2 linked regions of the Sediminicoccus rosea genome follow. The protein of the gene in region 1 binds, or shares a complex with, the protein of each later gene. Links are inferred from orthologs where the notes say so. Each region holds a gene or a part of one and is shown on either strand. Other genes may lie near its edges. The genes, in order: secY and secG.

Evidence for each region.
Region 2: the proteins of secY (region 1) and secG are in contact, whole or in part, in a crystal structure (PDB 5AWW), measured with the Thermus thermophilus proteins. The link is inferred for Sediminicoccus rosea from one-to-one orthologs. Residues at the interface, in WP_096411648.1 of Thermus thermophilus: Leu14, Gln16, Arg17, Phe20, Ile34, Pro35, Pro37, Ile72, Arg108, Arg109, Asn112, Gln113, Arg116, Ile117, Ile120, Pro145, Gly146, Trp147, Phe152, Phe155, Val156, Val159, Thr160, Val162, Ala163, Gly164, Ala166, Leu167, Trp170, Glu173; in WP_223903268.1 of Thermus thermophilus: Tyr5, Ile9, Tyr12, Leu13, Ala16, Leu19, Val20, Val23, Leu24, Gln26, Glu27, Pro28, Gln30, Gly31, Ala32, Asp34, Leu35, Met36, Gly37, Gly38, Ser39, Ala40, Asp41, Leu42, Phe43, Ala45, Arg46, Val48, Tyr53, Thr56.

What each region holds. Positions count from the first base shown.
Region 1 is NZ_CP137852.1:1,670,232-1,673,351, forward strand. Bases 1-2,809 are described here. They hold secY (preprotein translocase subunit SecY), read left to right. Parts: upstream 1-631; coding sequence 632-1,987; downstream 1,988-2,809. Other genes in these bases: rpmD (50S ribosomal protein L30), read left to right, coding at 1-61; rplO (50S ribosomal protein L15), read left to right, coding at 99-581; R9Z33_RS08025 (adenylate kinase), read left to right, coding at 1,998-2,651. Outside these bases: rpsM (30S ribosomal protein S13), read left to right, coding at 2,863-3,120. UniProt on the Bacillus subtilis protein: The central subunit of the protein translocation channel SecYEG. Consists of two halves formed by TMs 1-5 and 6-10.
Region 2 is NZ_CP137852.1:3,265,113-3,268,301, reverse strand. The notes cover bases 230-3,107. They hold secG (preprotein translocase subunit SecG), read left to right. Parts: upstream 230-1,451; coding sequence 1,452-1,763; downstream 1,764-3,107. Other genes in these bases: R9Z33_RS15785 (CTP synthase), read left to right, coding at 1,822-3,107; R9Z33_RS15795 (LysR substrate-binding domain-containing protein), read right to left, coding at 369-1,358; R9Z33_RS15800 (VOC family protein), read right to left, coding at 230-342. Outside these bases: more of R9Z33_RS15800, read right to left, coding at 1-229; more of R9Z33_RS15785, read left to right, coding at 3,108-3,189. UniProt on the Bacillus subtilis protein: Involved in protein export. Participates in an early event of protein translocation.

The sequences.
Region 1 (3,120 bases):
CACGCCCGCGGTGCGCGGCATGATCCGCAAGGTGGCGCATCTCATCAAGGTGGAGGGCTGATCGCGGCAACGCGGTCATTCCTTCAAAGGACATGGTCATGAAGCTCAACGAATTGCGTGACAACGAGGGCGCGCGGCCGAAGTTCAAGCGCGTCGGTCGCGGCATCGGCTCCGGCAAGGGCAAGACCTCCGGCCGTGGCGTGAAGGGCCAGAAGGCCCGCACGGGCGTCTCGCTGAACGGCTTCGAGGGTGGTCAGCTGCCGATCTATCGGCGTCTGCCCAAGCGCGGGTTCAAGAACATCTTCCGCCTGGAATACACGGCGCTGAACATCGGCACGCTGGACAAGGCGATCGCGGAGGGCAAGCTCTCCGCCGATGCCGAGATCACCGAGGCCGCGCTGCGCGAGGCCGGCATCGTGCGCCAGGGCAAGAAGTTCGCGGGCGTGCGCCTGCTGGGCCATGGCGAGATCAAGCGTGCGGTGAAGATCTCCGTCTCCGGTGCTTCGGCGGCCGCCATCGCGGCGGTCGAGGCGGCGGGCGGCACGGTCACGCTGCCTGTGGCGGAAGCCGCGGCGGAGTGATCCGCCGGCTTTCGCCAGGCGGCATGGACAGGTCTCAGGAGGTTTAGGGCATGGCGTCGGCCACGGATCAGCTCGCGAACAGCCTGAATTTCGGCGTGCTTTCGAAAGCGACCGAGCTGAAGAACCGCATCTGGTTCACGCTCGGCGCCCTCATCGTCTATCGGCTCGGCACCTATATCCCGGTGCCGGGGGTGGATGCGGCGGTCATGGGCGAGATGCTGCGCCAGCACGGCGGCGGCATTCTCGGCATGTTCGACATGTTCACGGGCGGTGCGCTGGGCCGGATGACGGTCTTTGCGCTGAACATCATGCCCTACATCTCGGCCTCGATCATCGTCCAGCTGATGACGGCGGCGATTCCCTCCTGGGAAGCGCTGAAGAAGGAAGGCGAGAGCGGGCGCAAGAAGCTCAACCAGTACACGCGCTACCTCACGCTGGTGATCGCCATCGTGCAGGCCTATGGCATTTCCGTCGGTCTGGAGGGGATTCGCGGCACGACGGGCTCCGCCGTGGCGGATCCGGGCATGGCCTTCCGCATCTCCTGCGTGATCACGCTGGTGGGCGGCACCATGTTCCTCATGTGGCTGGGCGAGCAGATCACCGCCCGCGGCGTGGGCAATGGCATCTCGCTCATCATCTTCGCCGGCATCGTGGCGAACCTGCCCTCGGCGCTGGTCTCCACGCTGGAGCTTGGCCGGACGGGCGCGCTCTCCACTTTCTTCATCATCTTCTTCCTGCTGGCGGCGCTGGGCACCATCGCCCTCGTGGTCTTCATGGAGCGCGCCCAGCGGCGCATTCCCGTGCAGTATCCGAAGCGCCAGGTCGGCAACCGCATGTTCGGCGGCGAGAACACCCATCTGCCGCTCAAGCTGAACACGGCGGGCGTCATTCCGCCGATTTTTGCCTCCTCGCTGCTGCTGCTGCCGGCCACGATCGCGGGCTTCAGCACGGACCGGACGGCGGACACCTGGCTGCAGAGCATGGCGAACCTGCTCGCCCATGGTCAGCCCCTCTACATGGGGCTCTACATGGCGCTGATCGTGTTCTTCGCCTTCTTCTACACCGCCGTGGTGTTCAACCCGACGGAGACGGCCGAGAACCTGAAGAAGTATGGCGGCTTCGTGCCCGGCATCCGCCCCGGCCAGCACACGGCGGATTATCTGGACCGCGTGCTGACCCGGCTGACGGTGGTGGGCGCCATCTACCTCTGCATCGTCTGCATCATCCCCGAGATCCTGATCTCGAACTATGGCGTCCCCTTCTACTTCGGGGGCACCTCGCTGCTCATCATCGTGACCGTCACGATGGACACGGTGGCACAGGTGCAGTCACATCTCTTCGCCCACCAGTACGAGGGCCTGATCAAGAAAGCCCGGTTGGGCGGTCGCGGCCCCAGGCCGCGGTAGGGAGAGACGCATGAACCTCATCCTCCTCGGCCCCCCCGGTGCCGGCAAGGGAACGCAGGCGAAGCTCCTGGAGCAGCGCTTCGGCCTGGTGCAGGTCTCGACCGGCGACATGCTGCGGGCCGAGGTGAAGTCGGGCTCCGCCATCGGGCTCGAGGCCAAGGCGATCATGGAACGCGGCGCGCTGGTGCCCGACTCGATCATCACCGCGATGATCGCCTCGCGCGTGAAGCAGCCGGATGCCGCCAAGGGCTTCATCCTGGACGGCTTCCCGCGCACCGCGCCCCAGGCGGCCGCGCTGGATGAGATGCTGCGCGAGAATGGCATGGTCCTCGACCATGTCATCGAGCTGAAGGTGGATGACGCGGCCCTGGTGGAGCGGATTTCCGGCCGTTTCACCTGCGCGAGCTGCGGCGAGGGCTATCACGACAAGTTCAAGCAGCCCAAGGTGGCCGGCGTCTGCGATGCCTGCGGCGGGACCGAGTTTACCCGGCGCGCGGATGACAAGGCAGAGACGGTGGGCGCGCGGCTCGCGGCCTATCACAGCCAGACGGCGCCGCTGCTTCCCTATTATGCCGCGCAGGGCAAGCTGCGCAGCGTGGATGGCATGGCGGACATGTCCGACGTGACCATCGCTTTGACGAGGATTCTTTCGCCGACGGCTTGACGCGGGGACAGCCTTGGTTCTATGTGCGCGCCTCTCACGGGCGCGGCGTGTCTCCAGGGCACTCTTCGGCCGCGTTTTGTTTTGCCTGTCCAGTCTAGGCGCGGTTCGCCAGGGCAGGGTGTCGGGGTTTGAAAATTTCGCCGTAAGGCCGGGCATCCGGAACCGCGGTAACCATTGGACGGGCCCTCCCGGGGGCCACAGGAGCTTGAACGTGGCGCGTATCGCTGGCGTGAACATCCCCACCAACAAGCGCGTGGTGATTTCGCTGCGCTATATCTACGGCATCGGCCCGCAGAACGCGGTCGCGATCTGTGAGCAGGTGGGGATTCCGGCCGAGCGCCGCGTGAACCAGCTGACCGACGAAGAGATCGTGAAGCTGCGCGAGGTGATCGACCGCGACTACCGTGTGGAGGGTGACCTCCGCCGCGAAGTGGCGATGAACATCAAGCGCCTCATGGATATGGCCTGC
Region 2 (3,189 bases), 1.6 Mb from region 1 along the record:
CGGGTCGCGGAAGCGGTGCGCCATGCCATGGCCGAAATGGCCCTCGACGGTGGTGACCGGCACGCCATCGGCGCGCAGCGCGGCGAGGCGGCGCTCCAGCGCCTGCGGGCTGCGGGTGCGGAAGGCGGCATGGCCAAGGCCGGAGGTGCGGGCCGCGGTGAGTTGCAGGGAAAAGGTCTCGTAATCGTCCCAGCCGCGCAGGAAGACGCTGTCGCCCTGTGTGCCACTGACGGTCATGCCCAGGATGTCGCGAAAAAAGCCGAGGCTCTCCTGAGGCTTTGGCGTCAGCAGCTCGACATGGCCGAGATGCGCCACATCCAGGATGGGTTCGGCCGTTTCCAATGCTTCTCTCCCTCGACGCCTCGCTTCTAGCCGGGGGCGGGCTTGGCTGTCTTATGGATTTTGCGACGCGAGCTATTCTCTTCACGGATAGGTGAGAGACCCTGTGCCGCGATCTCTCCCAGGTGCCCGCGCAGGGCGGCGACGAAGGCCTGCCCGGCCTCGGGCAGGGGGCGGTCGGGTGGCAGGATCAGGCCGGCGGGGCGGGGTGGGGCGTCCTCATCCAGCGGCAGGACGCGGAGCGCGCCGCGCAGCAGGTCCCCCACCATCATCAGCCGGGGCATGACGGCCACCATGTCGCTGGCGAGCAGCATTTCCCGGATGAAGCCGTAGCTGCTGGAGCGCAGCGGTGCCTCGGTGGTGAGGCCCAGCGCCGCGAGCCGCTCGTCGATCTCCTGGCCCACGCGCTGGCTGACCGTGGGCAGGATCAGCTCGCAGCCCGCCAGCGCCGCTCGCGTCACCGGACCTGCGAAGAGCGGGTGGCCGCTGCGGGCCAGGAAGGAGATCGGCTCCTCCCACAGCGCCTCGCGCAGGAAACCATCCGGGGCGGGGGCCGGGTAGAGGCGGCCGAGGATGAGGTCGATCTCGCCGGCGGCCAGCAGGGGCAGCAGCTCCTCCATGCGGCCCTGCTGCAGGCGCAGCTGGATGTCCGGTCGGCCTTGTTTCAGCCGGATCAGCGCCCCCGGCAGCACGCCGACAGCCGCCACGGGCAGCACGCCCACCGCGAGCTGGGCGCCGGCCAGGTGGTCCAGCGCCTCCTCCGCGCGGTGCAGCTCGGCCAGGACGCGGCGGGCCAGGCGGGTGATGACGAGGCCGGCCTCGGTGGGCTTCACGCCGCGGGCGTGGCGGGTGAAGAGGCGGGCGCCGATCACTTGCTCCGCCTCCTGCAGGCTGCGGGTGAGGGCGGGCTGGCCGAGGCCGAGGCGCGTCGCGGCGCGCAGCAGGCTGCCCTGCGCCTCGATGGCGTCGATCACGCGCAGCCATTGCAGCTTCAGGCGGCGGTCGAGGTGGCGGCGCATGCCATACAGCTATCAAGAATCCGCATGGCCGGCCAGGGCGCGGCGCATCCGTGCTAGCCATCCGGCCCGGGGCGGGCTATGCGGAGCGCCATCATGTCCACCATCCTCACCATCATCTTCCTGCTGGTCACCCTGGCGCTGATCGGGGTCATCCTCGTGCAGCGCAGCGAGGGCGGCGGCCTTGGCATTGGCTCCTCGCAGGGCATGGGCTCCTTCATGGGCGGGCGCGGCACGGCCAACCTGCTGACGCGCACCACGGCCATCCTCGGCACCATCTTCTTCGTGCTGGCGCTGATCCTGGCCCTGCTGGACCGCGGCACCGCGGTGAACCGCTCGATCCTCGACGCGCCCGCGCCGGTGATCGCGCCGACCGCGCCCGCGCTGCCCGCCGTTCCCACGAACTGAAGTCCCGGCCGCCAAGGGGGGTGTGACAGCGCCACGGAAGTGGCTATGGAGACCTCCCATGGCACGGTTCGTATTCATCACCGGTGGCGTGGTTTCCTCGCTTGGCAAGGGCATCGCGGCAGCGTCCCTTGGCGCACTCCTGCAGGCCCGCGGCTACCGCGTCCGGCTCAGGAAGCTTGACCCGTATCTCAACGTGGATCCGGGCACGATGTCGCCCTACCAGCATGGCGAGGTCTTCGTGACCGATGACGGGGCCGAGACCGACCTCGACCTCGGCCATTATGAGCGCTTCACAGGCGTCCATGCCAGCAAGGCGGACAACTGGACCACGGGCCGCCTCTATTCCGAGGTGATCGCGAAGGAGCGCCGTGGCGACTACCTGGGCGCCACCGTGCAGGTCATTCCGCACATCACGGACGCGATCAAGGAAGCCGTCGTCACCGGCACCGACGAGTATGACTTCGTCCTCGTCGAGGTTGGCGGCACGGTCGGCGACATCGAGTCGCTGCCTTTCCTTGAGGCCATCCGCCAGCTCGCGAACGAGTTGGGGCCAACGCGCAGCCTCTTCGTCCACCTCACGCTCGTGCCCTACATCCCCTCGGCCGGCGAGCTGAAGACCAAGCCGACGCAGCATTCGGTGAAGGAACTGCTGGGCGTCGGCATCCAGCCGCAGATCCTGCTCTGCCGCTGTGACCGCCCGATCCCGGAGAATGAGCGCCGCAAGATCGCGCTTTTCTGCAACGTCCGGCCCGAGAGCGTTATCCCGGCCTATGACGCCTCCAGCATCTACGCCGTGCCCGGCAGCTACCACCGCGAGGGGCTGGACCGCGAGGTGCTGCGCCACTTCAACCTGTCGATCTACGGCGAGCCCGACCTCACCGCCTGGGAGCAGGTGGTGCAGCGCATCACCGCGCCGGAAGGCGAGGTGACCATTGCCGTGGTCGGCAAGTACACCGGCCTGCTCGACGCCTATAAGTCGCTGAACGAGGCGCTGGCCCATGGCGGCATCGCGCACAACATGCGCGTAAAGCTCGACTGGGTGGACAGCGAGATTTTCGAACGCGAGGCGGGCGAGGTGATGCGCCGGCTGGATGGTGTGCACGGCATCCTTGTCCCCGGCGGCTTCGGCGAGCGTGGGACGGGCGGCAAGATCCAGGCGGTGCGCTTCGCGCGCGAGAAGAAGATCCCCTTCCTCGGCATCTGCTTCGGCATGCAGATGGCAGTGATCGAGGCGGCGCGGAACCTGCTCCAGATCCCCGCCGCCTCCAGCACCGAATTCGGCCCCTGCGCCGAGCCGGTCGTGGGCCTGATGACCGAGTGGGTGCGCGGCAACGAGCGCGAGCAGCGCGACGCCAGCGGTGACCTCGGCGGCACCATGCGCCTCGGGGCCTATCCTGCGCTCCTCGCGCAGGATTCGCTGGTCAGC